Tistrella mobilis: one gene and its partner. The protein of the gene in region 2 interacts with the protein of the main gene of each other region in a pairwise test. Links are inferred from orthologs where the notes say so. Each region holds a gene or a part of one and is shown on either strand. Other genes may lie near its edges. The genes, in order: ndk and P7L68_RS12410.

Evidence for each region.
Region 1: the proteins of P7L68_RS12410 (region 2) and ndk interact in binary tests that used the Escherichia coli proteins (3 or more experiments, as listed by UniProt). The link is inferred for Tistrella mobilis from one-to-one orthologs.

What each region holds. Positions count from the first base shown.
Region 1 is NZ_CP121017.1:2,458,928-2,474,653, forward strand. Bases 6,427-9,373 are described here. They hold ndk (nucleoside-diphosphate kinase), read right to left. Parts: upstream 8,138-9,373; coding sequence 7,715-8,137; downstream 6,427-7,714. Other genes in these bases: purM (phosphoribosylformylglycinamidine cyclo-ligase), read left to right, coding at 6,427-6,997; purN (phosphoribosylglycinamide formyltransferase), read left to right, coding at 6,970-7,635; P7L68_RS17025 (ABC-F family ATP-binding cassette domain-containing protein), read left to right, coding at 8,381-9,373. Also shown: rnd (ribonuclease D), read left to right, coding at 1-1,050; P7L68_RS16985 (VOC family protein), read right to left, coding at 1,051-1,815; P7L68_RS16990 (DNA replication protein), read right to left, coding at 1,812-2,540; P7L68_RS16995 (AI-2E family transporter), read right to left, coding at 2,537-3,676; P7L68_RS17000 (CDP-alcohol phosphatidyltransferase family protein), read right to left, coding at 3,696-4,313; P7L68_RS17005 (DUF2066 domain-containing protein), read right to left, coding at 4,320-5,597; more of purM, read left to right, coding at 5,873-6,426; more of P7L68_RS17025, read left to right, coding at 9,374-10,294; P7L68_RS17030 (usg protein), read left to right, coding at 10,715-10,978; P7L68_RS17035 (PAS domain S-box protein), read left to right, coding at 11,018-13,249; P7L68_RS17040 (DNA polymerase III subunit chi), read right to left, coding at 13,260-13,742; P7L68_RS17045 (leucyl aminopeptidase), read right to left, coding at 13,760-15,244; LPS export ABC transporter permease LptF, read left to right, coding at 15,565-15,726. UniProt on the Escherichia coli protein: Major role in the synthesis of nucleoside triphosphates other than ATP. The ATP gamma phosphate is transferred to the NDP beta phosphate via a ping-pong mechanism, using a phosphorylated active-site intermediate.
Region 2 is NZ_CP121017.1:1,452,269-1,467,794, reverse strand. The notes cover bases 8,794-11,540. They hold P7L68_RS12410 (5-formyltetrahydrofolate cyclo-ligase), read right to left. Parts: upstream 10,576-11,540; coding sequence 10,012-10,575; downstream 8,794-10,011. Other genes in these bases: P7L68_RS12400 (hypothetical protein), read right to left, coding at 11,335-11,540; P7L68_RS12405 (cell division protein ZapA), read right to left, coding at 10,956-11,306; P7L68_RS12415 (YmdB family metallophosphoesterase), read right to left, coding at 9,020-9,898. In the rest of the region: Tol-Pal system beta propeller repeat protein TolB, read right to left, coding at 1-724; P7L68_RS12465 (TonB C-terminal domain-containing protein), read right to left, coding at 772-1,116; P7L68_RS12460 (hypothetical protein), read left to right, coding at 1,452-1,754; protein TolR, read right to left, coding at 2,009-2,467; protein TolQ, read right to left, coding at 2,471-3,205; P7L68_RS12445 (amidase), read left to right, coding at 3,761-5,158; ybgC (tol-pal system-associated acyl-CoA thioesterase), read right to left, coding at 5,197-5,631; Holliday junction branch migration DNA helicase RuvB, read right to left, coding at 5,732-6,793; Holliday junction branch migration protein RuvA, read right to left, coding at 6,790-7,437; crossover junction endodeoxyribonuclease RuvC, read right to left, coding at 7,468-7,968; P7L68_RS12420 (YebC/PmpR family DNA-binding transcriptional regulator), read right to left, coding at 8,008-8,757; more of P7L68_RS12400, read right to left, coding at 11,541-11,634; P7L68_RS12395 (helix-turn-helix domain-containing protein), read right to left, coding at 11,995-12,801; P7L68_RS12390 (aspartate/glutamate racemase family protein), read left to right, coding at 12,957-13,703; P7L68_RS12385 (asparaginase), read left to right, coding at 13,703-14,548; P7L68_RS12380 (aspartate ammonia-lyase), read right to left, coding at 14,619-15,526. UniProt on the Escherichia coli protein: Involved in the removal of 5-formyltetrahydrofolate.

The DNA of each region.
Region 1 (15,726 bases), 1.0 Mb from region 2 along the record:
AAGGTGTTTCACGCCGCCCGACAGGATGTCGAAATCTTTCTGCTGTTGTTCGGCAGCGTACCGCGGCCGATGTTCGATACTCAGGTCGCGGCCATGGTCTGCGGCTTCGGGGAAAGTGTCGGCTACGAGACGCTGGTCAACAAGCTGGCCAAGGCCTCGATCGACAAGTCGTCACGCTTCACCGACTGGTCTCGCCGGCCGCTGACGCCCAAGCAGGTCGCCTATGCTCTGGCCGACGTCACCCATCTGCGCACCGTCTATCTGAAACTTGCAAAGCTGCTGGAAGACAGCGGCCGCGAGGAGTGGCTGGACGAGGAAATGGCGACGCTCAACGCGCCCGAGACCTATGAAAACCGGCCCGAGGCAGCCTGGGAGCGGATCCGCACCCGAAGCCTGGACCGCCGTTTCCTTGGGCTGGTGCGCGAGCTTGCCGCCTGGCGCGAGCGTCAGGCCCAGTCCCGCAATGTGCCGCGGACCTTCATCTCCAAGGACGAAACCCTGCTGGAAATGGCATCCAGCCAGCCCCGCAACGCCGAGGATCTGAAGCGGGTTCGCGGCCTGCCCAAATGGGCGACCGAGGGGGCCGGGGGTGACGAGGTTCTGGCCGCCATCGAGCGGGCGCTGGCCGAGAACCGCAACGCCCTGCCCGACCGTGAGCCACCGCGCGAGCTGCCGCGCGGCCTGGGCCCGCTGATCGAGCTGCTCAAGGTCCTGCTCAAGATGAAGAGCGAGGAACACGGCGTCGCCCGGACCCTCATTGCCTCGCAGGAGGATCTGGAGACCCTGGCGCTTGATGGTGCCTCGGCGCAGATCGCTGCCCTGAAAGGGTGGCGACGCGAGGTTTTCGGTGAAGACGCCCTGCGTCTTCTGGCAGGTGACGTCGCTCTTGGTGCCCGCGGCCGCTCCATCGCCGTGCTGTCCCTCTCTGGCGACGAAACGGTATTGCAGGCAACCCGCCGCAAGCGGCGCAAGCGCAAGACCCGCAAGGATGAAGAGCCAGCCGGCGCGGATGATGCCCCCGCAACGCCGGACGCCGTCACGGCCGATTGATCAACGCTCGGCCTGAAGCATCAGCGTCGGCACCCCTGCCGGCGGCTCCACCAGGGTGAAAACCCGGGTTCCGGGCCGGCGACCGGTCCGGATTGCGGTCACGGCGATGCCTGCCGCGCCCAGGCGCCGATGTGCAGCCTCGATATCAGCCACCCGCCAGCACACCCCCCACAACCGGTCCGGTGCAGGCGGATGTGGCATGTCGGATGTTTCGTGAACCACCTCGACCACCGCGTCGCCGCAGCGGAAGAACAGCATCCGCGCACCCCAGCCCGGGTTGGCGCGATCCAGCCTGAGATCCAGACCCAGCCTTCCGCCGAGCATCGCCAGGGACCGCTCAGGGTCATCACTCGCCACGACCAGATGATCGAGACCGGTAACACTGCCCGTCGCCACCGGCCGCGCAATATCCGGTTCGGCCAGAAGCCAGAGCGCAGGGTCCATACCGCTGCGCAGCACCGCGACCGGGCGGCCATCCACGGCATCGGTACCGTGATCGACGACAAGCCCGCGTCGGGCAGCGAGGCGGGCGGCACGCTCCAGATTTCCGACCGACAGACCGGCATGGGCCAGGCCTTCCGCCACGGCCCCCTCCCCGACGCCGGTCTCGGATCGCACCAGCCGCAGCTCCAGTCCGCCGATCCGGAACCGGGCGACCTTGTCGTCCGCTGCCACGGGGCTGCAATCCAGAATGCAACTGTAGAGCCGGGTGGCGGCATCGATAGCAGGCACCCGGATCATGAGATGGTCGAGCCCGAGAATCATCCGTCGCCTGCCACCTGACTGCGGCCACGAACCCGTGGCACCGGAATGCCGAGCACGCCGCGCGCCAGCGCCACCGTGATCCCGCGGCGTTCGGCCAGCGCCACGGCATCGAGCTGATCCACCAGCCGGCGGGCGGCATCGAAGGACCGTTCCATATGCAGCGTCAGCCAGCGCACCACCTCGCCACTGACCCTGAGCTGACGGTCGGCGAACAGCTTGACCAGCACGGCGCTCAGAAGCGCATCATCAGGCGGTCCCACCCTGACCGCAGGGGCCGCGCGCAGCCTTGAGGCAAGATCCGGCAGGGCCAGCGCCCAGCGGGCCGGCGGCTCGGCACCGGTCAGCAGCAGCGTGCCACCGGCGGCAGCCAGGTGGTTGTAGAGGTGGAACAGGGCCGCCTCGTCGGCGCCGGCGGCAATCGCCTCGCCCACATCCTCCACCAGCACCGCCCGCGCACCACCGGACAACTCAGCCGGTGCCGCATCCGCGGCCAGCCGCTCGGGTGACACCTCCACCGCGCCGCTCATCGCCTGCCACACCCGGGCCAGATGGGTCTTGCCGCAGCCGGCCGGTCCGTGAATGGCAAGCGCCGGCCCCGGCCAGTCGGGCCAGCGATCGAGCCAGGCCACCGCCTCTGCGTTGGATGGCGCGACGAGGAAATCCTCCCGCCCGAGTGCCGGGCGAAGCGCAAGGTCCAACGGCAGTTGAGCGGGGCGTCGTGTCAACGACCAGCCTCCGGAGCATCGGTGGAGCAGGCATCCGGCGCCCCGGTCGCATCGATGACGGTGGCATCGACTGCCGGGCGCGGATCATAGAGCGCACTGGCAAGATAGCGCTCCAGCGCATAGCGCACCACAACCGCAACGCAGACCGCCGCCGGCAGGGCCACCAGCACGCCCACCAGCCCGAACAGCGCGCCGCCGACCATCAGGGCGAAGATGATCCAGACCGGGTGCAGCCCCACGCGATTGCCGACCAGCGGCGGCTGCAGCAGGGTCTCGATCCCCTGCCCGGCCAGGAAGATCGCGCCCGCCGCGATCACATGCCAGTCGGTGCCGAACTGAAGCAGCGAAAAGCCGACCGACAGAGCGAAGCCGCTGATGAAGCCGACAAACGGCACAAAGGACAGGATACCCGCCGCCATGCCGACCGGTACCGCCAGATCCAGCCCGATGGTCACCAGACCCAGCGAATACCAGGTACCGAGGATCAGGCAGAGCAGTGTCTGGCCGCGGACCAGGCCGGCGATGCCGCGATCCATGTCGCGGGCCAGCCGTCGCACCACATCGCGACCGGTCACCGGCACCCAGCCATCGATCCGTGCCATCATCGCGTCCCAGTCGCGCAGCAGATAGAAGCTGACCACCGGGGTGATCAGGATCAGCGAGACCAGATTCGCGATCGACATCACCGAATTCATCACGCCCTTGAGCACGTCGGCGATCATGCCGGCCGCACGGGACCCCTCCCCCTCGGCCGAGGTGAACATCGCCTGGATGCGATCCGCCACTTCGGGCGGCAGTCGACGCCAGAGCAGATCCAGCTGCGGCAGAACCTCTTCACGTACTGCCTTGATGTAGTCCGGCAGCTTGTCGATGAAGGTACTGATCCGGGTCTGGATATAGGGGGCGAGCACGGCAATCCCGATCACGATCACGCCGAAGAACATGATCGTCACCAGCCAGGTGGATGCCATGCGCCCCAGGCCGGCACGTTCGATGCGATCGACCACGGGGTCGAGGAAATAGGCAACCAGAAGCCCCGCCACGAAGGGCAGAAGTACGCCCCCCAGCAGCCACAGGCTGCCGATCAGCACCACGATGAAGGCGGCCCAGAACAGGGTGCGTGCACTACGGCTCATCCGGTCTCCCTTCGGATCGTCAGGACGGCGGTCGGCCGTCGGCGTCATCGCGAGGCTCGTGATCATGCGTGCGGGCATGGGACAGCCAGCGCCCCAGATAGCCCGCCCCGGATGTCAGGGTGGTGGCTGCCACCACCAGCATCAGCAATTCCGTCACCGTCCGCCAGTGACGTTCATCGGTCGGACCGTGACCGGGCAGGATCATCGCCGTCATGGCCATGACCATGAGCGCGAGCCCGATCTGGGCTGCGGTATTGATCTTGCTGGCCCGCGAGGGGGCGATGGCGAAGGGCTGGCCCATGGTCTGGCCCAGCATCACCGCCCCCATGATCAACACATCGCGCGAGGCCACCAGCATCACCAGCCAGGCCGGCACCAGATTCTGCCAGCCGAGGGCGATGAACGTTCCGGCGATCAGCAACTTATCGGCAATCGGGTCCAGCCAGGCGCCCAGCTCGGTCTTGGCATCGAAGCGCTTGGCGATCCAACCGTCCAGCCCGTCGGAAAATCCGGCAAGGAGGAAAATCCAGAAGGCCTCCGCCACCATGCCCTTCAGGATCAGCCAGATCACCACCGGCACCATCAGGATGCGGGCGGTGGTGATCAGGTTGGGCAGCTGGCGCAGGTCCGGGGCCATGACGGATCAGCCGCCGGTCCCCACCGTGCGCGGCGGCACGCCGCCGCCCGGCCCGGCCGCGCCCGGTATACTGCCACCTGTGGCCGGCGCACCGCCGGTGGTCGCCGCCCCGCCTGCCGCCGGCGAGGTGGACGTGGTGGCCGGCGCCACGCCGCCATAGGGAGCAAGACCGGAGTTCTGAGGCGGCACAGGCTGCATGCCGGCATCGGGATTGCGGATGCGATCGACCAGTTCCCAATCCACACCCAGGGGTACCAGCGCCAGATTCTGGCGGGTCAAGGCCGCCTGCAGCCCGTCACGATCGCCGTAATAGCGGATCGTGATCTCGGCACCGACATTGGACAGGAGCGTCTCCTCGACCTTCTCGATCATGGCGAGCGCCGTCAGCCGGCGACGGATCTCGGCCCAGACCGACAGATTGGCGAAACGCACCACCGCATCCAGGCGCTCTCGCCGGCTGTAGTCGACGATGTTGGTCGCACGCCAGCCGCTACGCGCCTGATCCAACAACTGGGCAACCACCGCCTCGGCTGCCGTCGTGACACCGTTGTCGCCGGCAATCTGGCCGTTGGCTGTATAAACGCTGCCATCGGCAGCCGTCATCCGGCCCTGAAGCTGGCTGCCGGTCACCTGAGCCTCGGCAACCCAGACACCCTCGGCATCGTAACGCTTCGCCAGCTCGCCCTTGGCCACATCATCGGCGAGCGAGGCACCATCGGCCGGCAGGGCCTGACGGTCGGCAAGATCGCCGAGCGGCACCAGCATGGGGATCAGCCCGCCCCGGCCCACGGCCTGTTCCCAGGCGGCACGCCACCAGCCGTCATCCCAGTAGATACCGTCATCGGTACGGATCACCGGGACCACCAGCGACAGGCCCTGATCGGCAGCAGCGAAGGCGATCCCGGCATTGCGCAGCAGGCCGCGCACGCCCTCGGCATCGAAGCGCACGGTCAGGGTGGCACGATAGCGCTGCGGCGCCACCGCTTCGTTCGAAACGTCGATCGAGCGGACCAGCCGGAGCAGCTGATCGTCGGGGGGCTGCGGCAGGCGGCCGTGATCGCGCGGATCGGTCATGCCGCGCAGCAGCATGTCCAGCGCCTTGCGCTGACCAACGGCAAGCGCCTTTTCGCGTGCCGCATTGGCATTACCCGCGGCTTCATCGACCGCGACACCGTCCTGGGTGTAGACCTGAGCGCGGCTTTGCGCCAGAGCCGCACCGGACGCGGCCAGACAGAGCACCGCCACGGCAAGGGCGGCGAGTACCGGCACGAGGAGCCGGAGCATGGGTCGGACGCCACTGAAGGCGGAAAGGCCGGGTACAGCGTGGCCTGGCTGCATTGCTAGCATTGCAAACGCCGATCGTTGCAGTATGTTCACCGCGCCGGACCGCCCGCCGGGCCGCCCGCCGTTCTTGTTCGACGGCAACTCTAGTCGAGAGCCGGCGCGCTGAAAACCATCTCGCCCGGAAATCAGCTTCACGACACGGGATTGCCGCAGCACGCGGTACCGGACGCGTGATGGCTGCCCCCGGACCACGACACTCAGAGGCGATGCCTTCGATGAGCGACGACCGCACCGCACAGACCCCCGCCGCCCCCGCCGGGGCACGTGACCGCTATCGCGATGCGGGCGTCGACATCGACGCCGGCAATGCCCTGGTCGACCGGATCAAGCCTGCCGCCGCCCGCACGAAGCGGTCAGGCGTTGCCGGCGGCATCGGCGGCTTCGGCGCGCTGTTCGACCTGAAGGCGGCGGGTTTCAAGGATCCGATCCTGGTCTCGTCCACCGATGGCGTCGGCACCAAGCTCAAGATCGCCGAGGCTGTCGGCCGTCACGACACCATCGGCATCGATCTGGTCGCCATGTGCGTGAACGACCTGGTGGTCCAGGGCGCCGAGCCGCTGTTCTTCCTGGACTATTTCGCCACCGGCAAGCTCTCGGTGCCGCTTGCGGCCGACGTGATCGAGGGCATCGCCGAAGGCTGCGACCAGGCGGGCTGCGCGCTGGTCGGCGGCGAGACCGCCGAGATGCCCGGCCTCTATTCCGGGTCGGATTACGATCTTGCCGGCTTCTCGGTGGGTGCCGCCGAACGTGGCACCCTGTTGCCGCGCGAAGATGTCGGCGCCGGCGACGTAGTGATCGGGCTCGCCTCTTCCGGCGTGCATTCGAACGGCTATTCGCTGGTCCGCAAGCTGGTCGCCGATGGCGGCTTCGATTATGCCGCACCGGCCCCGTTCGAAACCACGGCGGGCAGCCTGGGCGAAGCCCTGCTCACCCCCACCCGGATCTATGTCAAGGCATTGATGCCCGAGATTCGCGCCGGCCGGGTGAAGGCGCTGGCCCATATCACTGGCGGTGGACTGCTCGAAAACATCCCGCGGGTGCTGCCCGAAGGCGTCGGTGCCGATCTGGATGCCGCCCTCTGGACCCTGCCGCCGGTGTTCCGCTGGATGGCCCGGGCGGGTGAGCTGTCGGGCCACGAACTGGCCCGGACTTTCAATTGCGGCATCGGCATGGTGGTGGTGGTGGCCGAGGCAGAGGCAGAGGCCGTGGTCGCAGCCCTCGGCGCCGCCGGCGAGGATGCCCGGGTGATCGGTCGCTTGGTGCCGCGTGCAGCGGGCGAGGCCCTGGTTGCGATCGAGAACATGGAGGCCGCATGGCCAAGCGTGACGTCGCCGTCCTGATCTCCGGATCGGGCAGCAACCTTCAGGCATTGATCGATGCGGTCGCCGCCGATCCGGACCATCCGGCCCGGATCCGGCTGGTGATTTCAAACAGGCCCGGGGTCTACGGGCTGGAGCGGGCTGCCGCGGCCGGTATCGAGGCGGTGGTCATCGATCACAGGACCTTTCCCGACCGGGCTGCCTTTGATGCCGCTCTTCACGCCGAGCTTGAGGCGCGCGGGATCGAACTGGTCTGTCTTGCCGGCTTCATGCGCATCCTGACCGCCCCCTTTGTCGAGGCCTGGACCGGGCGGATGCTGAACATCCACCCCTCAATCCTGCCGGCCTTCAAGGGGGCGCGCGCGATCGACGATGCCCTGGCGGCCGGCGTGCGGATCACCGGCGTCACCGTGCATTACGTGGTTCCGGAAATGGATGCCGGGCCGATCGTGGTTCAGGCCGCGGTACCGGTGCTGCCGGGTGACGATCATGATGCGCTGGCGAAGCGCATCCACGCCGCCGAACACCGGATCTACCCCGCCGCCCTGCGCTGGGTTGCCGCCGGCGACGTGCGGTTGGCAGAGTCGGGCCATGTCGAACACCTGACCGATCCGGTGGCGATCAACTCGGTGCTGATCTCGCCACCCGCCCTCGGCTGACGCCGGGCTGTCATTGATATGAAAAAGGGCCGCGCGGCTTGTGCCACGCGGCCCTTTTCTTCGTCCCGAAGGCGTCGGATCAGCCGACGATCTCGGTCTGGGCGAAGAAGTAGGCGATCTCGATCGCCGCGTTCTCGGCCGAATCCGAACCATGAACCGAGTTGGCTTCGATCGACTCAGCGAAATCCTTGCGGATGGTGCCCTCGGCGGCATTGGCCGGGTTGGTGGCGCCCATGATCTCGCGGTTGGCGGCAACCGCATTCTCACCCTCAAGCACCTGGACCACGACCGGGCCCGAGATCATGAAAGCGACGAGGTCGTTGAAGAAGGGGCGCTCGCTGTGCACCGCGTAAAAGCCCTCGGCCTGGGCCTTGGTCAGCTGCAGGCGCTTCTGGGCAACGATACGCAGACCCTTCGCCTCGAAACGGGCATTGATCTGGCCGGTCAGGTTGCGGCGGGTGGCGTCGGGCTTGATGATCGACAGGGTGCGCTCGGTGGCCATGTCTCGAACTCGTCTCTCGGAAGCAGAAGGAAGCGGTGCCGCAGGGACATCCCCGGCACCGACGGGTCTCCGCGGCCACCCCGACCGGCCCGTTGCCGGGCGCTTGTCGACATGCCGCGATCGAGCCGGCTTATAACGGTTTCCCGGGGCCGGGGCAACCGCCGCTCCATGACGGTAAAGCGCAGACGTCCCCTCATCCGGGAGCGGATGACAGCCCTCGCGGCTCATGCTATGTGATCGCCCATGCTGCACATCAACGATCTCGTCTATCGCATCGAAGGTCGGCCGCTGTTCGACGGCGCGACCATCGCCATCTCCGAAGGCCAGAAGGTTGGCCTTGTCGGGCCGAACGGCGCCGGCAAGTCGACGCTGTTGCGCCTCATCCGTGGCGAGATCTCCCCCGATGCCGGATCGGTGGAGCTGCGACCCGGTGCGCGCATGGCCTCGGTCGCTCAGGAGGCGCCGGGCGGCGAGGAAAGCGCGGTCGAGCATGTGCTGGGTGCCGATGCGGAGCGGGCGCGCCTGCTTGCGCGGCTGGCCGAGGCAGAGGCCACCCATGACGGCATGGCCCAGGCAGAGATCCACGCCCGCCTGGCGGAGATCGGCGCCCATGCCGCTCCGGCGCGTGCAGCACGTATTCTGTCCGGCCTCGGTTTCGACGAGGCCATGCAGAATGCCGCCTGTTCAAGCTTCTCGGGCGGCTGGCGGATGCGCATTGCGCTTGCCCGCACGCTCTTCGCCGATGCCGACATCCTGCTGCTCGACGAGCCGACCAATCACCTTGATCTGGAAGCCACGATCTGGCTTGAGAGCCATCTCGCCTCGTGGCCGGGCACGCTTGTGGTGGTCAGCCATGATCGCGATCTGCTGAATGCCGTGACCGATCGCATCGCCCATGTCGAGGGCGGGCGGCTGATGGCCTATCGCGGCAATTTCGACCAGTTCCTGCGCCAGCGCGCCGAACGGCGCGAGCACGCGGCAAAATCTGCCCAGCGCGTGGAAGCTGAGCGGAAAAAACTGCAGGCCTTCATCGACCGTTTCCGCGCCAAAGCGACCAAAGCTGCCCAGGCACAGAGCCGGGTGAAGGCGCTGGAACGCCTCGGCTCGGCCGACGCGCCGCCACCTGCCTATGAAGTCGCCTTCTCTTTCCCCTCGCCCGAGACCCTGGCGCCACCGCTCATCGCCATCGACGATGTGACGCTCGGCTATGGCGATGCGCCACCGGTGCTGAAAGGCATCAATCTGCGCATCGATCAGGACGACCGGATCGCCCTGCTCGGCGCCAACGGTAACGGCAAGTCGACGCTGATGAAGCTGCTTGCCGGCCGGCTGGAGCCGCGGTCAGGCCGGATGGTGCGCCCGTCGAAGCTCAGGATCGGCTATTTCGCGCAGCATCAGGCCGACGAACTGATCCCGGGCGAAACAGCCTTCCAGCATATGCGCCGGGTAATGGCAGACCAGCATGAAAGCAAGGTGCGCGCCCATCTGGGTCGCTTCGGCCTGACACAGGCGCGGGGTGATACGCCCGTGGAACAGCTGTCGGGCGGTGAGAAGGCCCGGCTGCTCTTCGCGCTCGTAACCCGTGACGCCCCGCATCTGCTGCTGCTGGACGAGCCCACCAACCATCTCGACATCGAGGCGCGTGATGCGCTGATCGAGGCGGTGAACGAGTATTCCGGCGCCGTGGTCTTCATCGCCCATGACCGGCGCATGGTGGAGCTTGCCGCAGAACGGCTGTGGCTGGTCGCCGATGGCCGCTGCCGGCCCTATGAGGGCGATCTCGACGATTACCGGCGCCTGCTGCTGGAAACCGCCCGCGCTACCCCCGACCGGGGCGGCGTTGCCGGTGATGCCGATGCACGTACCACCCGTCGCGACCAGCGCCGGGCCGCCGCCGAACGGCGCGAAAAATTAAAGCCTCTCAAGGATATGGTTCGAAAAGCTGAGGCGGAAGTTGAGAAACTGACCCGGGAGCGCGACCGCCTTGCCGCCATCCTGGCCGACCCCAAGCTCTATGACGGACCGCAGGCCAAGGTTGCCGAAGCGACCCGGGCAAAGGGCAAGGTCGATGCCGATCTCGAGGCGGCCGAAGAGCGCTGGCTTGCAGCCGCGGAGGCCTACGAGACGGCGGAAGCCGAGGCGTTGGCCGACGCCTGAGGACTTCGCGACACCGCCAGGGCGGGCGGTGCCGGCTGCTCCCCTTATCCGATTGCGATCATCACGCGCCTGCCGGCTGATGCTGCGGGCGGCGTCTGATCCTGCATGCCCGTCATTCGGGTGACAGTTGGCTCTGACGATCATCGGCGTGAAGCCCGCGTCGCAGACTGCGACTGAGACGCACCCCCAGGCGCCGCAGAATGCATCGCGTTTTGCATCAAGGTGGCGTGACTGTTTCCTGCCCATTCTCGTCGGTCCCTGCTTGTCAGCAGCGGCCTTGGTTGAGTGCCAATAATCAACAGATATCGCGTACAGATTCCTGCTCGATGTTTTTGGTCTTGAATATTTCGGCAGCCGACTCTTAGATAATATCTGTGCTCCCCGCTCAATCTGCATGTATCTATCGCAAGGAGTGCAGTCATGAACGAAATCGAGGCCATCCTACGCGACAATCGCATCACCACGGCAGAAATTCTTTACCATATGCCCGATCATCCAACGGTTTTGCAGAGCTTCATCTGGCAGTTTCTGGATATTGCCCCCCGCTTTCCGAAATTGCGATCATTCCTGGATTTTTGGACCCGCGAGATTGACGGCCGTATTCACTCGGTGACCGTCGCAAATTCAGCACTCGCGGCACCTGCGCGCTGGCGGCATCTCGACGGGGTCTGGCGTCTGCAATAAGGGGCGGCCCGCGCCATAATCGCTACAGCCCGGGCGATCATGGCGCGGGATTTGCTTCTCCTATCGGTCATCACAACCGATCCCCACCACGGCGCATGCCGGCAGCCGCCTGCATGTGACCGCGGACGGAAAGCTGTCATGACCGAAGACCGGCCGGGCGCAGTGACGCGCCCCGCACCCGATCACCGAAGCGCCGGAAGACGATCGATGATCACCGCGGATGCGGTGATTGCGTGGCTGAAGCCTGTCGCGATCATGCTCATGCTCGCAGCCCTTCTGCTTTTCGCGATCGGGCTGGTGCGCAGCAATGACATGGTTCGGGGCGTCATCACCGCAGCAGCGGGCGATCTCCCGCGGGCAGCGATCGCCCTTCGCGATCTCGAGCGCACGGTCCTGGCCGTGGTCGCAGAGCTTCCCTCTGCGGAACGTACCGTCCCCGACGAGCCCGACATAACACGCATTCGCCTGGATCACCTGCGAGAGCTGACCGCCGCCATCGACGGCACCGGCATGGGTGCCATCGTCCGCTCCCTGCCGGAAGGGGGGCTGGTTCTGGACGCTTTGCGCACCGCGCTCCGCCGGATCGACGAGACGGCAGATACTGGCGAGGCCGTGCGTGAACTGCGACCGATTGCCGCCCGACTTGCCACCGTGCTCCCCAGGATCGAGGAACGGACGGCAGAAGCCCGCATGGCAGCACGTGTCGAACTCAGAACACTGCAGACCATGAGCATGCTCTCGGCGACCGGTGTCGTGGCATCCGTTGCCGGCCTCGCCCTGTTGTCGGTGATCATGCAGCTCCGGCTCAGAGCAAGCCGCGGCAGGTTGCGCGATGCTATCGAGGCGATGTCCGATGGATTTCTGCACATTGATCGCAATGGCCGGGTGACGGTGGCGAATGAACGCCTGCGCAGCCATCTCCCGCGCGCAATGGCGGCAATTCATCGCGGCCAGCCGGTGGGTTTGCTTGCGGCTGGCCTGGCGGCGAATGCGGCTGACCCGGAGACAATGCGCCGGCGGCTGCTACATGTTCTGAACGGCAACCCTGATCCCGGAAACACTCTGCTTCCGGTCCTTGACGTCAGGCTGGCTGACGAACGCTGGCTGCGCCTCAGGGTTCGGGTCGGCAGGGATGGCGGGCGCGCGGTAACCATCGCCGATGTCACCGACCTCATCACCGCAGAACATGTGCGACATCGTCAGGCGCTGGTCTTCAAGCACCTCACCGATGGCGTGGTGCTGGCCGATGCCGACGGCAGGATCATCGATGTCAGCCCGGCAGCGGAGCAGCTTTACGGCGTGTCTGCGGCTGCCATAGAGGGGCAACCGATCGGCCTGCTGCTTCGACCATCCGACGCGCATCAGATGACCAGGGCCCTGCTCGACGAACTGTCCGGCTGCGAAACTGCGGGGCGTGCATTCCCGATCGCCCACCCTGATCCCGACGGCAGCTTCAGCCCGACCGGCCGCGATGGTGAGGCGACCTTCGTTGCCCTCAGAGAGACATCGGCCGGTTTCAGCGGCGTGATCGCCCTGATCCGGGATGTCAGCGAGATCCACCGCGTCCACAAGTTGAAGGCGGCCTTCATCGCTGCGGCAGCCCATGAACTGCGCACGCCGACGACGGCGCTGGTCGGCGCGTTGCGTCTGGCGAACCATGGTCTGGGCGGCGACGTCCCCCCACGCCTGGCCGCCCTGCTCGACATGGCCTCGCGCAATGCCGATCGCCTGACCTCGGTCATCAACGGCCTGGTGGATGTGGAGCGTCTGGAAAGCGGGAGCTTCACCCTGGCGCGCCAGCCGGTGAAGCTGGTGGATCTGCTGGCGACCATCGCTGCTCGCGCAAACGATCTTCCCCATATCGGGCTGACGGTCAGCGGCCCCGCGGATCAGGCGGGCTCGGAAGAGGCCACCATGGTGATGATGGATCCGGAACGCCTCGCCCAGGCGCTGCTCGGCGTCGTCGATCAGGTGGCCGGTCCGCAGCCGCGCGTCGGGAGCCGCACCGCCGTCAGGCTGGCCTGGGGTCTGAACGACCATCGCGTCCGGATGTCGGTGGAAGAACAATCCGACACGGCCGCCACCGCGACCGAGGCGATGCCCCGCCTGTCTCAGAGCCGGTCGGCACCGCCACGCCGACCGGGCGATATCGGTTTCGGCCTGGCGGTTACCCGGGCGGTAGTCGAGCGCCATGGCGGTCTGATATGGTGGGAAACCACTGACGCGGGCAGCCGGTTCAGGATCGATCTGCCACTGTACCAGACAGGTTGAAGCCCGGCTTTCAGGCCGCCCGTTCCCAGCGGCCGTCCGGTCGCTGGCGCCAGTAGGTCAGGGCGAAACCGCGAGCCTTCCGCACCCGCCAGCGGTCGCGTGCGGCAGAGACCGCCAGATCGTCGCGCCCGTCAAACAGATCGAGCACCCGGACGAAGCCCGACGGATCGGGATGATCCATCCCGTCGACCAGCACGAGGACCTGTGGGTCATTGGGCATGTCGTCCCCTGCCGTCAGCCAGACGGGCTGACGCTCGGGCAGCGGATCCCCCTGGCTGCCATGCGGCAGGAAGCTGTCCGGATCGTAGGTCCAGAGCAGGCTGTCCAGTGCTTTCACCCGTTCAGCCGACCCGGCCCGCAGCACCGCCCGCCAGTCGTGGGCGAGAACCCGCTCCAGCAGGGCGGGGAGCGCCTGCTCAAGCGGAGTCACGGTCAGATGATAGAAGGCGATTTCCACCCCGGGGGGCTGCCCCCCGGCCGTATCGGCGGACATGACCTCTCCGCCGCCGTTCACGCGCCGGCTTCGAAACGATCGGCGACCAGCCGGTCAAGCAGGCGCACGCCGTAGCCGGTCGCCCCCTTGGGGCCCAGATCGGTGTCACCCTTGCCCCAGACCACACCCGCCACATCGAGATGCGCCCAGGGGGTATCGCCCACGAAACGCTTCAGGAACTGGGCGGCGGTAATGCTGCCGCCATCCCGCCCCTTGCCGACATTCTTCATGTCGGCGATGTCGGAATTGATGTCCTTGTCGTAGGCATCCGACAGCGGCAGGCGCCACAGCCCCTCTCCGGTCGCGGCCGAGGCCGAGAGCAGTGCATTCGCCAGACCGTCGTCATTGGCGAACAGGCCGGCGTTGTAGGTCCCCAGCGCCACGATGATTGCGCCGGTCAAGGTCGCCAGATCGATGATGGCCGACGGCTTGAAGCGATCCCGGGTATAGGTCAGCGCATCGGCCAGGACCAGCCGGCCCTCCGCATCGGTGTTGATGACCTCGATGGTCTGGCCGGAGAGCGAGGTGACCACATCGCCCGGCCGCTGCGCGGTTCCGGAGGGCATGTTCTCAACCAGACCTACCACGCCGACCACGTTCACCCGCGCCTTGCGCTGGGCGAGCGTGCGAAGCAGGCCGGCGACGATGCCGGCGCCGCCCATATCCCACTTCATCTCTTCCATGCCGCCTGCGGGCTTGATCGAAATGCCGCCGCTGTCGAAGCACACGCCCTTGCCGACGAACGCCACCGGATCGCTATCGTTCTCGCAGCCGGTCCAGCGCATGATGACCAGATAGGGCTCGTTGACGCTGCCCTGCGCCACGCCCAGCAGGGCGTTCATGCCCAAAGCCGCCATGCGGTCGCGGTCCAGGACTTCGACATCGATGCCGAGCCGGGCAAGATCCTTCAGCCGCTCCATGAAATTGCGGGGCGTGAGAACGTTGGCCGGTTCCGAGATCAGTTCGCGGGTAAAATCGACACCGTCACCTGCCGCATGACGGGCCTCGAAGGCGACGGCCGCATCGGTACCGGCCCCGCTCATCACGGTGACGGCCGGGTCGACCGGGGCATCGTCGCCCTCCTTCTTGCTGCGATAGCGATCGAACCGCCAGGCGCGCAGCCGCGCGCCGAGGGCGACCTCGGCCGCGAGCGCAGCCTGATCCCCGTCGAGCCCGGAAATGTCGACGGCAATCGCCGCAGCACCGGCTGCCGAGCGCACTGCCCGGCCGCCGAACTTCAGCGCCTTCAGGGCATCAAACTCTCCGGCCTTGCCGATGCCGAGCAGAACGACCCGATCGAGCCCCACCCCGTGCGGCGCCAGAACGACGGCCTGCTGCTCGGCCTTGCCTTCGAAACGGGTGGCCGCCATGGCCCGGCCCAGCGCGCCGCCGGTCGCCTCGTCGACCGCCTGTCCGGCGGGCGTCAGCGCCCGACCTTCGGACACGGGAAGAACGAGGGTGCCGCCGGCTGGAATCGACGACGTCGCGAAGCTGATGGTCATGCCTGCCTCTCCGGGTTTCTGTGCATGGCTCGGACATGCCGGGCGGTGATCCTGGAACGGGCCACTCGCCGGCGCGTGTCTCCGGGCAATATAGGCGGTGTGCCCCTCCGGCAGAAGACCGGTGACGCATATCCGACACAGCCCTCCCCGAAGGCGGGCACTGGACCCTGGGCGTCGGCCAAGATAAGTTGCGGCCGGCGGGGGGTGTCCCTGCATCCCGTTGCAGGACACGCCGCAACCCGCCCGTTCCGCATGCCTCGCCGCGCCCGGTCCGTCGTCCGGGTATGAACGGTGAAGCCGATTCCCAGCCCAGGGGTTCCATGCCGGGTTCCATGCCGCTTGCCACCCGCTATCTGTTCAGACAGCTGCTGCTGCCGGCGCTCGCCATCACCGCCGGCCTTGCCGCCGTGGTCTGGCTGACGCAGTCCGTGCGGTTCCTGGACCTGATCGTCAATCGCGGCCTCTCGGCACTGGTCTTCGTT
Region 2 (15,526 bases):
CCAGGTCGTAGATGAACACCCGCGCCTGACGACCCCGGAAGGCCATATAGGTGATCTCACGCGAGTTCGGCGAGAAACGCGGCGTCAGGACCTGATCCGCACCGTCAGAGAGAAAACGGTGGTTGGCGCCATCCTGATCCATGATCGCCAGCCGCTTGACCCGCTTGTTGGCCGGGCCGCTTTCCGCGACATAGACGATCTGGGTATCGAAATAGCCGCCCTCGCCGGTGATCCGCTCGTAGATCTGATCGGCGATCATATGGGCGACACGGCGCCAGAGCTTGGGGTCGACGCGATAGACCACGCCCGCCATCTGGGTCTGGCCGAACACGTCCCACAGCCGGAATTCGACGGCGATCTGGTCGCCTTCGCGCCGCACCTGGCCGGTGACCAGCGCCTGGGCGTTGATCTGCCGCCAGTCGGCGAAATCCGGCATCGGGTTCATCTCGGCCGGGCCCTGCAGGAAGGCGCCGCGGTCGATCGGCCGGAACAGGCCGGAGCTTGCGAGATCGTTCGCCACCACGCCCGGAATGTCGGCGTCGAAGGGTGCTGCCGAGGGATCGACCGCAAGGAACGGACTGATCGCGATCGGCATCGGCTCCACCACGCCACGGGTGATGTCGATGCGTACCTGCGCCGAGGCCGGCTGGGGCAATCCCGCCCCGCCCAGCCCCACGACCAGCCCGACTGCCGCAACCGCGAAGGCCCGCAGGACCGGCCGCATCTTCTGACGCGGCGCCTGACCGGCGGTTGCGGAACGGATCGTGTCTGTCATCGGCCCACCATGTTCTTCGGGTTGAACGCCAGGACAATGTCCTTGAGCTGCTCGTATTTGCCTGCCGGCAACTCCAGCGGACTTGCGGCACGCACGGCACGGACCGCGCTTTCCGCGGCCACGCGATATGCCTCTTCGCCCGGCCGCGACATCCGCGCGCGGTCGACCACGTCGGCAGACAGCACCGTACCATCGGGCGCCAGGCGGATGCGAACCTCGACCACGAGATTCTCCGCCTCCGGCGCGCCGACCGGCACCGACCAGCGTCGCTCGATCTGGCTCCGGATGAAGGCGATGTCGCTGACCGATACCTGATCGGTCTGCTGGGCATTGCGCTGCATCACGGGCGCCTGCGGCTGATTGGACCGCGCGACCTGCTGTTCGCGGGGGGCGTCCTCCTTCGTCTGCGATTTGAGCTGATCCAGGCTCTTACGCAGCGAGGCCAGAGGATCATCCGGCTCCGGCTTCTTTTCCGGTTCCGGTTTCTTCTCCGGTTCCGGCTTTTTCGGCGCTGGCTTGGGTGGTTCGGGCTTCTTCTCGGGCTCGGGCTTCTTCTCCGGTTCAGGCTTCTTCGGCGGTTCGGGCTTCTTCTCCGGCTCCGGCTTCTTCTCCGGCTCAGGCTTTTTCGGCGGCTCCGGCTTCTTCTCCGGTTCCGGCTTTTTGGGCGGCGGAGGCGGTGGCGGCGGCGGTGGCGGCGGTGGCGGCGGAGGTGCCGGCTGCGGCTTTGGGGCCGGAGGCGGCGGTGGAGGTGGTGGCGGCGGTGGAGGTGGAGGCGGTGGAGGTGGAGGAGGAGGTGGTGGCGGTGGAGGAGGAGGTGGTGGCGGTGGAGCCGCCGGAGGAGGTGGCGGCGGAGGAGGCGGTGGAGGTGGAGGCGGTGGTGGCGGAGGCGGTGGTGGCGGAGGCGGGCTGGCCTGCGCCACCTGCTTCTCGGGCTCGGGCTTCGGATCGGGCTTCGGACGCAGCTGCGATGCCCGCGTGACCTCGCTCACCGGAACGACGTCGATCACGATCGTCTGTTCCTCCGGCGGCAAGGGTCGGCTGAGCGACGGCAGGCCGAACCACAACAGCGCCGCAACGGCGCCATGTGCTGCCAGCGAATATGTCAGACCGCGCTTCACCTCAGGTCCGAAGCTCCATGGAATGCCGGCTTGGGGAAGCACCCTCCCCCGAAGCCACGATCCCGGCCGGTGTCAACCGGCACGGGGCCGAAAAGGTTCCCGCACCCGCGGGCCGTCAACGTCGGGCGGGCGTGCCCTGCTGTAGGGTGGTAACCAGCGAGACCTTGGTGAAGCCGGCGCCGGTCACGGCCCCCATCGCCTGCATCACCCGACCGTAATCCACGCTGCGATCGCCGCGCACGAAGATCCGGGTGTCGGTCTTATTCTTTGCCACCGCCATCAGCGTTGCCGGCAGCTGTTCCAGCGTCACTTCCTTGTCCTGAACGAAGACCCGCCCCTGGGCATCGACCGACACCGAAAGCGGTTCGTCCTGGCCGGCGAGCGGTGCCGCCGAGCTTTCCGGCAGGTCGACCTCGACCCCCGCGGTCAGCAGCGGCGCGGTTACCATGAAGATGATCAGCAGCACCAGCATGACGTCGACCAGCGGCGTCACGTTGATCTCGCTCATCGGCTGACCACCGCCCCAGCGCCGGCGGCGGCCATGCCCGTTGGAAGGTCGGATGCCACCGGCCATGGGTCAGCGCCTGTCTTCGATCTGGCGGGCGATCAGTGCGCCGAACTCGCCCGTGAAATTCTCAAGCCGGGCGCCGTAGCGGCCGACATCGCTCGACAGCTTGTTGTAGAAGATAACCGCCGGGATCGCGGCGACGAGACCGATCGCGGTCGCGAACAGGGCCTCGGCGATACCCGGCGCCACAACGGCCAGCGTGGTGTTCTTGGTCATCGCGATCGAGGTGAAGCTGTTCATGATGCCCCACACGGTGCCGAACAGTCCGACGAAGGGTGCCGTGGAGCCGACGGTTGCCAGGAAGCCCAGATTGCGCTCCAGAAGCGACATCTCGCGGTTGAGCGCGATCTCCATCACCTGCTGGATCCGCTGACGCAGATTGGCACGCGACGTGGCGTCGGTGAGCGCGGTGCCCTTGGCCTTGGCCCGGCGCCATTCGCCCATCGCCGCCGCAAAGACCTGGGCCATCGGATGGTCGGCCCGCTCGGAAATGGCGTCGTAAAGTTCTTCAAGGGACCCGCCCGACCAGAACCGGTTCTCGAAGTCGTCGGCGCGGCGCTTCAGCCGGCCCATCAACCGGAACTTGTCGAAGATGATCGCCCAGGACCAGACGGAGGCCAGGACGAGCATAAGCATCACCGCCTTCACGATGATGTCGGCGTTCATAACCAGGCTGAGAATGCTCATGTCGTGCGCTGCCACCGATCCGGCGAGCGCCGCCTGGCTCACGACCTCCTGCTCCATTCACGTCCTCCGTGGATCGGACGGGCCCCGGCACTGCCCGGGAAGCTGCCCCGCCCTCATTCATCGACCCGTTTGATTACCAGAGTTCGGCCGAAACCGCTGCCGTTTCACGAATTTGACACGGGGGACCGGCCGAAGCTCCGACAGTCGGACGAGGTGCGGACACCTCGTCCCCGGCCGTGAGCCGGCCACGAGATATGCCAACCCGCGTGACTTGTGAAGGGGCCATGTGAGACGGCGATGCGGTCGTTGTGGCGAATGTCATCGCGGCGCAACAGATCCCCGGTGGGAGCGCGTGCCGCACCGCAATATTCTCAATATTATACAAAGATTTACGAGAGGAAATTCACAACATGCCAATGCATTTGCCTGGACCCTGCCCTGCGTCGGACGCCATAATCGGCCCGGTCCGATCCGAAGGCATACGGACCGGGCAGCCGGCACCGCGCGTCTCCGCCGCCGATACCTGCCCCCGCAGGATGAAACCGGGCCGATGCAGCCCGATCCCTGCCCCTCCCCGCCTTCGGCCTGCACATACGAAAGGCACCTGTACCCATGACGTCGCTCGCCGATCTGTCCGCCGTTGAGCTGGGGCGGCTTTACGCCGCCGGGGACACCTCGCCCACCGAGGTGACCGAAGCCGTCATCGCGCGGATCGAGGCGTGGGAGCCGAAGCTCAACGCGACCTGGGCCTTCGACCCCGAGGCCGCGCGCGCCGCCGCCGCCGAGGCCACCAGCCGCTGGCAGAAGGGCGAGGCGCTGGGCCCGCTCGACGGCGTGCCGGTCACGATCAAGGAAAACATTGCGACCAAGGGCTGCCCGGTGCCTGTCGGCACCGCCGCATCGGACATGACCCCGGCCGCCGCCGATGCGCCCGCCGCCGCCCGGCTGCGCGAGGCCGGCAGCGTGATCCTGGCCAAGACCACCATGCCCGATTACGGCATGCTCTCGTCCGGCCTGTCCAGCTTCCACAAGCTGGCCCGCAACCCCTGGGACCTCAACACCAATCCCGGCGGCTCCTCTGCCGGTGCAGGTTCCGCGGCCGCGGCCGGTTATGGCCCGATCCATCTCGGCACCGATATCGGCGGCTCGATCCGCCTGCCGGCCAGCTGGTGCGGCATCGTCGGCATGAAGGGCACCAACGGCCGGGTGCCGGTCGATCCGGCCTATCTGGGCCGGGTGGTCGGCCCCATGACCCGCACCGTCGCCGATACTGCGCTCGCCATGTCGGTGCTGTCGAAGGCCGACTGGCGCGACGGCAGCGCCCTGCCGCCGGCCGATATCGACTGGATGGACCTGGACGGGCTTCAGATCCGTGGCCTGCGCATCGGGCTGATGCTCGACATCGGCGCCGGTATGGCACCGAATGCCGAGGTGCTGGCGGCGGTTACGGAAGCCGCACGGCGCTTCGAGGCGGCGGGTGCCGTCGTCGAAGAGGTTCCGGCGGTGCTGACCCGCGAGATGCTCGACGGTCTGGACGATTTCTGGCGGGTCCGCGCCTGGGATGATGTCGAGCGCCTGCCGGAAGCGACCCGCGCGAAGATCCTGCCCTATATCCGCGCCTGGGCCGAAAGCGGCCAGACCCGCAGCGCCCTGCAGGCGGTGCGCGGCCTGAACCGCATCTTCGAGATGCGCAAGGCCGCCGGCCGGCTGTTCAACGGCGGCGGCTACGATTTCGTCCTGTCGCCGGTCGCCCCCACCGTCACCTACCCGGCCGACCAGGCCTCGCCGCTGGACGATCCCGAGCGGCCGTTCGAGCATATCGGCTACACCGTCGTCTGGAACATGTCGGAACAGCCGGCGATCTCGGTCAATTGCGGCTACGACGCCAAGGGCCTGCCGATCGGTCTGCAGATCGTCGGCCGGCGCTTCGACGATCTGGGCGTACTGCGCATGGCGGCCGCCTGGGAGGGCATGCGCGACGAGCAGCGCCCCTGGCCGAATTTCGACTGACCGGAGCCGATCCGGGAACACCCGTCCGGCCGTCCCGCTCAACGCGGGGCGGCCGCCGCATCCGCAAGCGCGATCAGCGCTTTCGGCAGGCGCCGTGGCTGGCCGCTCGCCGGGTTCAGCGCCACGCATTTGATCCGGCCGCGCACCAGCGTCTGATCGCCGCGCGCCACCACCTGCTCGAACTCCACCCAGGCGGCCCCGCGGCCGGTGATCCAGGTCGAGACGGTCAACAGGTCTTCAAGCCGGGCGGGCGCCTGATAGTCCAGCGCCACCTCGCGCACCGCAAAGCCGAAGCCGTCATTCTCCAGCAGCGGCCGCTGATCGATGCCGCGGCGGCGCAGCCATTCGGTGCGGCCCCGCTCCATGAATTTCAAATAGTTGGCATAGTAGACGATCCCGGCGGCATCGGTATCTTCCCAATAGACCCGCACCCGGATGACATCGGGCTGAACGGCGGCGGGCGTGGTGTCCATGGGATCCTCCAAAGGGTTCGCGGCCTTCAAATGCAACCTGTGCGCCGCATTATGCGGATCGACACTACCGTCGCGCAAGATATCCCGGCGGGGGCCGCGTTCAAAGATCCGGGTCGGGGTCGGTCTCGGCGCCGGCGAACAGGTCGGCCTCGCCATCGCGGGCCGGCGGCATCAGCCCCAGATGCTGCCAGCCGCCGCGGGTCAGCACCCGGCCGCGGGGCGTGCGGGCCAGGAAACCCTGCTGGATCAGGAAGGGCTCGATCACATCCTCGATCGCATCCCGGCTTTCCGACAGCGCCGCCGCCAGGGTCTCCACCCCCACCGGCCCCCCGCCGTAATGGCGGGCGATGCAGCCAAGATAGCGCCGGTCCATGGCGTCGAGACCACGGGCATCGACCTCCAGCCGGTTCAGCGCCCGGTCGGCCACGCCGGCATCGATCGCCGCCGCCTCGGCCACGGCCGCGAAGTCGCGCACCCGGCGGAGCAGCCGACCGGCGACACGCGGCGTGCCGCGCGACCGTCGGGCAATCTCCAGCGCGCCCTCTTCGGTCAAGGGTGCGCCCAGCAGCCGGCCGCCACGACGAACGATCGAGGCCAGTTCATCGATCTCGTAATAGTTCAGCCGGAGCGGGATGCCGAAGCGCTCGCGCAGCGGCCGGGTGACCAGCCCCGCGCGCGTGGTGGCCGCCACCAGGGTGAAGCGCGGCAGATCGATCCGCACCGAGCGCGCCGACGGCCCCTCGCCGATCACCAGATCGAGCTGGAAATCCTCCATCGCCGGATAGAGGATTTCTTCCACCGCCGGGTTGAGGCGGTGGATTTCATCGATGAACAGCACGTCGTATTCGTTGAGATTGGTCAGGATCGCTGCCAGATCGCCGGCCCGTGCGATCACCGGCCCCGAGGTGGCCCGGAACCCGACCCCCAGCTCCTTGGCCACGATCTGGGCCAGCGTGGTCTTGCCCAGGCCCGGAGGTCCGTGCAGCAGCACATGGTCCAGTGCATCGCCGCGCGCACGCGCGGCGGCGATGAACACCGCCAGATTGCCCAACACCTGGCGCTGGCCCACGAAATCCGCCAGCCGTTCCGGCCGCAGCGCCGGATCCTGCCGGTCCTCGGCAAGAGCTGCGGGCTGAACCAGACGCTCGTCGCCGCTGCTCATCGCGCCAGTTCCTTGAGCGCGCCGCGAAGCAGGATCTGAACGTCGCCCGCCGCCTCACCCGCAGCTTCCGCCACCCGGCGCAGCGCCGGCTCCGCCTCCGCCTCGCGATACCCCAGATTGACCAGCGCCGACAGCGCGTCGTCGAAGGCCGCGACCTCGGGCGGTTTGCTGACCGCGGCGATGGCCTCGGGCGTCTTGATCGATTTCGCCAGCACCGCCACGTCGGCCGCACCGATGCCGACCAGCGCCGCCTTGTCCTTCAGTTCCATCACGATACGCTTGGCGAGCTTGGGACCGACGCCGGTGGCGCGGGCCGGCGCGCGGGCGTCCTGAGCCGCAATCGCCGAGGCCAGCGCGGTAGGGTCGAGCACCGAAAGCACCGCCAGCGCCACCTTGGCGCCCACGCCCTGCACCGTCACCAGCAGGCGGAACCAGTCGCGCTCCGCCCGGTCGACGAAACCGTAGAGATGAATGTCGTTCTCGCGCACATGGGTTTCTACGTGCAGCGTGGCGGCGGCGCCGGTACCGCCCAGTGCGCCCAGGGTGCGGCGCGAGGCCTGCACCAGATAGCCGACGCCATGAACGTCGATCACCGCATGATCGGCACCGATCTCGTCGACGATGCCCTTGAGCCGCGCGAACATGCCGGGTGTGGTCTCCCCTGTTGGGCCGCCCTAGCGGGCCCGGGCCGTCCAGCCGGCCCGCGTGCCCCCATGATGCGCGTGACAGATCGCGACGGCGAGTGCGTCATAAGCATCCGCACGCGCATCCCGGTCGATGCCGGGCAGCAGCCGGGCGACCATGGCGGCGACCTGCGCCTTGTCGGCGCGGCCGCTGCCGGTCAGCGCCTTCTTCACCAGGCTCGGCTCGTATTCCGCCACCACCAGCCCCGACTGCGCCGGCACCAGCAGTGCCACCGCCCGGGCATGGCCCAGCTTCAGCGCCGACATCGCATTGGCGTTGACGAAAGTCTGTTCGACCGCCGCCCCCGCCGGCTGATAGCGCTCCACCACCTCGTAGAGGCCGTCATAGAGCGTACGCAGCCGGTCGGAGAGAGCGGCCTTGTCGTCGGAGGTCACCACGCCATGGCCGACATGGGTCAGCCTGGAGCCCTCGGTGTCGATGATGCCCCAGCCCGTGATCCGAAGCCCCGGATCGATGCCGATGATGCGCATGGCAGGCAACAGCCCCTGACCCGGCTCAGCTGACCGGGCTCATCCGTTCAGCTTCGCCATCACCTCGTCGGAGACCTCGAAATTCGCGATCACCTCCTGGACGTCGTCGTTGTCTTCCAGCACCTCGATCAGCTTGAACAGGGTCTGGGCCTGTTCCTCGTCGATCGCGATGGTGCTGAGCGGCACCCAGCCGAGCTTGAACTCCTGCGGGTCGCCATAGCTGCCCTCCAGCGCCGTACGCACTTCCTGCAGCGCATCGGGCTGGGTGTAGACGACGTGGGTCTCGTCGTCGCTTTCCAGATCGTCGGCACCGGCCTCGATCGCGGCTTCCAGCATCGCCTCGGCACCCGCCACCGAAAGCGGATAGGTGATACGGCCGACGCGGTTGAAGTTGAAGGCCACCGAATTGGTCTCGCCCAGCGACCCGCCATGCTTGCTGAAGGCGGAGCGCACTTCAGAGGCGGTGCGGTTGCGGTTGTCGGTCAGCGCCTCGACGATCAGCGCCACGCCACCCGGGCCGTAGCCCTCGTACCGCACCTCTTCATAGTTCTCGCCGTCGGCACCACCGGCGCCACGCTTGATCGCGCGCTCGATATTGTCCTTGGGCATATTGGCGACGCGGGCCGCCGCCACGGCGCTGCGCAGCCGCGGATTGGAATTGGGATCGGCACCGCCTTCCTTGGCGGCGATCACCAGTTCGCGGAGCAGCTTCGTGAACACCTTGGCGCGCTTCTTATCCTGCGCGGCCTTGCGGTGCATGATGTTCTTAAACTGTGAATGACCGGCCATCTCTACCGCCAACCCTCTGGAGTCTGACCGGCAGCTCAGCAGGTTGAGCTGCCTTTTGTCCCTCGCCGGGCGGGCGCTCCCGCGCCCCTGGCCGCCGCCTCAATGGCGCCTTGCATCAACCATCGCAAGCCGCGGCTTGCGATGGTTGATGCAAAAACTTCCGCCACCGGTGGCGCCTGGCCTCCCGTGCTTCCGGACGCTTCGATAGCAGAACTCGCCGCCGGATGCATCCCCGGAGACGAAATCACGAGCGTTCAGGACCTCAACCGACCGTCTCGGCCTGCCCCTGGGGCAGGTGCAGCTGCAACAGGCTTTCCGGCATCGGCTCGGCACCGGGCCAGGCGGGGCTGAGCCGCCCGCCCACGCGCAGCGGCGCGATCGACTTCGCAAGGCCGGTCGCGTCGTCGGTCTCGATCAGCGTGCCGCAGATGGTGGCCGGTCCATTGGCCGGCAGCAGCTTCTGGCCGCGCATCTTCCGGGTGAAGCGGTCGAGCGAGGCGTTCTTGTCCATGCCGATGACGCTGTCATAGTCGCCGCACATGCCGGCGTCGCACTGAAAGGCGGTACCGCCCGGCAGAACCTGGTGATCGGCGGTCGGCACATGGGTATGGGTGCCGACCACGGCGGTCACCTGGCCGTCGAGGAAATGGCCATAGGCCATCTTCTCGCTGGTCGCCTCGCCATGCAGATCGACGAAGATGCCCGAGACGAGCCCGCCCAGCGGATAGTCGCGCAGCACCGGCGCCAGCGCCCGGAACGGATCGTCGAGCGATTCCATGAACAGGCTGCACATGACGTTGATCACCACAACCCGCCGGCCGTCGGGCAGGGTCGCCATGGTGGCCCCCCGGCCGGGCGTGCCGGGCGGAAAGTTGATCGGACGCACCAGCCGCTGGTCCTGATCGATCCAGCCCAGGATCTCGCGCTGATCCCAGATGTGATTGCCGGTGGTCAGGATGTCGACGCCGGCGGCATAGAAGCTTTCGCAGATCTTGGGCGTGATGCCGAAGCCCGAGGCGGCATTCTCCCCGTTGACGATCAACAGGTCGACGCCGAGGGCCGACCGGATGGTCGACGCATGATCGATCACCGCCTGCCGGCCGGAACGTCCGACCACGTCACCAAGAAAGAGTATCCGCACCGTTCGACCTTTCGTCTCTGCATCGTCTGTACATGGGCGCCTGGCACCGGCTGCGATACCGCCCGTGGATGGATATGAGGCGCGCCCCACGCCGCGCCCAGGGGTATTTCGGCTCACCTCACCGGGACCAGCAGGCCTTGATCGGTCAGGATCAGATCGAGCGGCCGGTCCAGCGGCCCGGCAGGCACCTCGTCCGTCACCTGGACGGCAAAGCACACACCGATCGTGAACGGCATCTGCCCGGCAGCCTCGGCCGCCGCCAGGGTCCGGTCGTAGAAGCCGCCCCCCTGCCCCAGCCGGCGACCGGCCGGGTCCACCGCGACCAGCGGCATCAGCAGCAGGTCGGGCGCACACGGGGCCGCGGTCTCGTCGGGCATCAGGATGCCGAAGGCGCCGGCCACCAGCCGGGCATCGGGCTGCCAGGCCCGGAAGCCCAGCGGCGTATCGGGCGCCGTCACCACCGGCAGGCAGAGCCCGGCGCCGGTGGCCGCCCCAAGGGCGATCAGCAGCGGCAACACGTCGATCTCGCCGCCCGCCGCCACATAGCCCGCAATCCATCGCGGCGGCCGCGGCAGCCGGGCCACAACTGCCCCCGCCTCTGCGGCAAAGGCCGTTGCGGCATCGGCACCGCCTGCCGCCTGCGCCGCGCGGCGCAAACGCCGGAAGTCGCGGCGCATGGCGGCCTTGCGGGCATCGAGTGCCGGGTCTGGCAGCCCGGGATCCTGCAGCGGAATGGTCAGGGACGGCGCTCCGGAGACAGGCCGGGACAAGACCGGCCGTAAACGGCGACGCCCCGGCCGCGAGGACGCGGCCGGGGTCGTTCGGAAACTGGCGGACGGGGACCGGCACGAAGGTTGGCGGTGAAAATCCACATGGACCCGCGTGTGCAGGTGGGCGCCGTGATCCCCGTGGCTTGGTCCGGGCGTACCGGTCCGGACGAACCGGCCGGTGCCCTATCCGCACGCACGGGGAGGGACAGCTCCCTCATGTAGATGGTATCGGTCCCTGGGATTTAGGTTGCCTCACCGAAAGGCCAGAGCCCGTCCTGTTTCGAGATTTAGAGTTTCTCGAGCCGGGTTGCAATAGTCTCGATGCGTGCCGCGAAATCATCGAGCGCCCGGGCGAGGGTCGCATCGACGTCAGCGGCGGAGCGATCGGCGGTGCGGCGGATCTTTTCCACCTCCACCCGCGCCCGGTAGAGCCCCTGTTCGGCCTCGTTGGCCTGCTCTGCCAGCAGGATCGCCGCCATCAGCATCACCCGGGCATCCACCGCCACGCTGCGGCCGCTCGCCGCCTGCTGCACCCGTTCCTCGACCTTGCGGGCAAGGGTGCGGACGCTTTCCTCCTGCCCTTCGCCACAGGCGAGCGTGAACGCCCGGCCCAGGATGCGTACCTCGACTTCGGCCATGGCTTTCTCGTCTCCGATCCGGTTCGGCTCAGCGGTCATCAAGCACACGCCCGATGACGCCCATGGCCCGGTCGATCTGCTCACCCGCCCGGCGGCCGCGATCATCTGCGCGCAGACGGGCCTCTTCAGCCTCGGTCAACGCCGCCTTCAGCCGGTCGCGTTCCGTCGCAAGGGTCTCGATCTCGGCCCTGAGCGCGTCGATCCGGGCACCGGCCGCCCCGGAAGCGGCCGCCTCTCCGGACGCCCGCGCCTGGGTCACCCGCTCGGCCGCCTTGCGACTCGCAGCATCCAGCCGCGTGAGCGCGCTCGACAGCCTCTGCCACGCCATTTCCATATTCGCCATAGATCCGGCCACCATGAAGACAGGAGGTTGCGCTTGTTCGTCGGCACGGCCCAAGCCGGGAGAACCTCGTCAGGATAGCACGGCCCGGCGCAGGGCCGGAACGCGATGACCAACCGTTGCATGGGAATCCGATCCCCATCTCCGGCAGGCCGGGACTGACGAGCTGAACCGACATCCCCCGAAAGCCGGTGCCGGCCGCCGGGGGGCGCGCACCTCGGATCGGGCGGGTTGTCCCCGCCTCGACGGCGCCCCGCCAACATAGGGAGCGGGCGCCCCCTGCGTCAATGAGTGATGCCAGGGACCATGGGCGTGATGCCAGGGACCAGGGCCGCACTGCGCCAGCGGTCACCGCCGGGCATAGGCGTCGAAGGCATAGGGACCGGACATGCGGTTGTCGATCATCTCGGGCACATGCGGCGGGATTTCGGGATGGCCGGGATCGAACAGGCCACAGGCCCTGAGTGCACCGGTCAGCGACAGCCGCGCCGGGATCCGCTCCAGATAGACCCGGACCGAACAGGGCATATGGGCCTGATCGGCCGACACCCCCAGCTTCACCCCGTGCAGCCGGGTCCAGCGCAGGGCGTAGTCCGGATAGAGCACCGTCTGGGTCAGCTCGATGCCGGCGCCGTATTCGTAATCCGACATGAACACCCGGTCCCCGGCGACCAGGGCCGCACCCTGATAACGGTAGTGGCGCCGGCCGGGCCGGTCATGCGGCCCCATGCGTTCCAGGCGCCGGTAGAAGGTCCGCCCGTCCTCCACCGAGAAGACGATCAGCCCGCGGATCACCTTCCCCTTCTGTGACATGGAATAGTAGTATTCGAAGAACATGCCGGTCAGATTGCGGACCCGGGCATCGCCCAGGGCCATCACCCGGTCGAAATGCTGGCGCAGCCGGCGGTTGGTGGTGCCCTCGTCCAGACCGCGGACCCGGACGATCTCGGCAAAATCGCGCGGCGGCAGCATCATCTCGTAGGGTTCGACGCCGAAATAGTCACAGATCTTGCGCAGCAGCGCCGGCCGCGGCGCGGAGCTGCCGGCCAGGTAGCGGTTGAGCTGGCTGCGGTTGATGCCGAGATCCCGCCCGACCTGAGAGATCGACGGCCGATACGAGCAGAGCAGGCGAAGATTCTCGGCGATCTCGGTCATCTGCGCTCTTTGATGCTGTAATCGCACAAATCTGCATCAGATTGAGCACCGAGTGCCGCATTGTCAAGCAGGGGCCCCATCGACACCATTTCATGGCAGCCTACGTGCCTTCGGCGCGATGCCCTCGGACCATCTTCGCGGGAAAGACCCATGCCATGACACCGCGCCCCCATGCCGGCCGGGCCTATACGCTCGGCATCATCACAGGCTCCGGCCCCGAAGCCGGGCTCGATCTCTGGGCCAAGATCCTGCGCCATACCCAGGCGTTGATGGGCACCAGCTTCCGCGGCGATCTGGACGCGCCGCGGCTGGTTGCGGTTTCGGAACCCGCTCTCGGGCTCTCGATGGACCTCAGGGCCAACGAGGCGGTGGTCTGGGCGGCAATGGAGCGGACGGTGCGGGAGATTGCGCCCGGGGTCGATGCCTTCGCCATTGCCTGCAATACGCTGAACTGGTACGCCCCGCGGATCGATGCGCTGCTGGCCGATATCCCCGGCGCCGGTCAGCTGGTTTCGTTTCAGGGCGTGCTCCATGACGAGATCCGGCAGAGCGGCGCATGTCGAATCGGGCTGCTGGGGGCAGCCCCGGTCGTGGCGCTCGACGACCACTCCGCCTATGCTGGCCTCGCCGCCCATGTCGCGATCGAAACCCCGGCCGACCCCGACCGGCTGCAGACGCTCATCCACGACGTGAAGCGGCTGGGTGGCGCCCATCCGTCACTCCGCCCGCGGCTTGAGGAGATCATCATGCAGATGCAGGCCGAAACCATCCTGCTCGCCTGCACCGAGCTGCCGCTGATCGCGCAGCCGGTGGCCGGGCGGCAACTCATCGACGTGACCGATGCGGTCGCGGCCCGGCTGGCGGCGCTTGCCCTCGGCCATGCCGGCATGAAGGCGGCCTGATGCGCCTGCTGCTCATCCACACCGGCGGCACCATCGGCATGGGCGATACGCCCGACGGCCTCGGCCCCGTCGACGGGCTGGTCGAGGCCGCGGTCGAGGCGCGCCTGCCCAAGAACATCCGGCTGACCACCCGCGTCTTCGCGCCGCTGCTCGACAGCGCCGATGTCGGCCCGGCGCACTGGAACCGGATGCTCGACCTGATCGACGACCATCCGGGCACGCCGGTGATCGTCACCCACGGCACCGACACCATGGCCTTCACCGGTGCCGCGCTGTCGCAGGCACTGGCGGGGCTCGGCCGCCATGTCGTGCTCTGCGGTTCCATGCAGCCGCTCGGCCGCCACGGCGATGCGGAAGACAATCTCGATCTTGCGATCGATGCCGCCCTCCGCCCCGGTGAAGCGGTGATGCTGGCCTTCGCCGGCCGCCTGATGCCGGCGGACGGGCTGGTGAAGCACGATTCGCAAGGCGCCGACAGCTTCCGGGCCATCCCGCAGGCTCCGGCCTGCCCGCCACGCCGCCGACGGTTCGGCGACCGGCGGCTTGCGATACTCTCCCTGTCGCCGGGCATTCCGGCATCCATGCTGCGGGCCTGCCTGGCTGAACTCGACGGCGCGGTGCTCAGGGTCTTCGGCGCCGGCACCGCCATGGCCGATCCGGCGGTCATCGACGCCCTGGCCGATGCCGTCAGGGCGGGCAAACGCATCCGGGCGGTCAGCCAGTGCGAACAGGGCGGGCTCGTTCCCGGCAGCTATGCCGCGGGCGCCGGTCTCTGGTCCTGCGGGGTGGAGAATGGCGGCCCGGAAACCCCGGAAGCCGCCCTCATCCGCCTCTGGCTCGGCTGAGCCTGCCAAACGAAATCGGGGGAGCCTTCCCCCGAAGCTCCCCCGATCCGTCGCCGCCGGCAGGTCCGCATCAGCGGAGCCAGGCGGCGATCTCCTCATGACTGCCGACCCCCAGCCGCAGCGCGGTCTCGGCAACCCCTGCCCCGTCTGCCAGCGCGGTCTTCGCCACCCGGGCGGCCCGTGCATAGCCGATATGGGGGACGAGCATCGTGGCCAGCACCAGCGAGTTCTCCAATGCCCCCTCGCATTGGGCGACATTCGCCTCGATACCGGTCACGCAGCGCGTGGCCAGCGTGTCCATGGCCCTGATCAGCATGCGCATGGACTGGAGCAGGTTGAGGATGATGACCGGCTCGAAGGCGTTGAGCTGCAACTGCCCCGCCTCTGCGGCCATGGTGACGGTCAGGTCGTTGCCGATCACCTGAAAGGCGACCTGGTTGACGACTTCGGGGATCACCGGGTTGACCTTGCCCGGCATGATCGAACTGCCCGCCTGCATCGCCGGCAGCCGGATCTCGTTGAAGCCCGAGCGCGGGCCCGACGAAAGCAGGCGCAGATCGTTGCAGATCTTGGACAGCTTGACCGCGATCCGCTTGAGCACGCCCGAGAAGGTGACATAGGCGCCGGTATCGGATGACGCCTCGACCAGATCGCCGGCCAGCGTCACCTTCAGCCCCGAGACCAGGGCGAGTTCGGCGACCGCACGCTCGGCATAGCCGTCGGGCGTATTGACCCGGGTGCCGATGGCGGTGCCGCCCAGATTGACCTCAAGCAGCAGTTCCGACAGCCGCGCGATGATCGCGACATCCTCACGGATCGTGGCGGCGAAGCCGGCGAATTCCTGGCCCAGCGTCATCGGCACCGCATCCTGAAGCTGGGTGCGGCCGATCTTGCGGATATGGGCAAAGGCCGCCGCGCGATCCTCGAAAGCGGCACAGAGCCGAAGCTGCGCCTCACGGAAGGCGGCGCACTGATCGA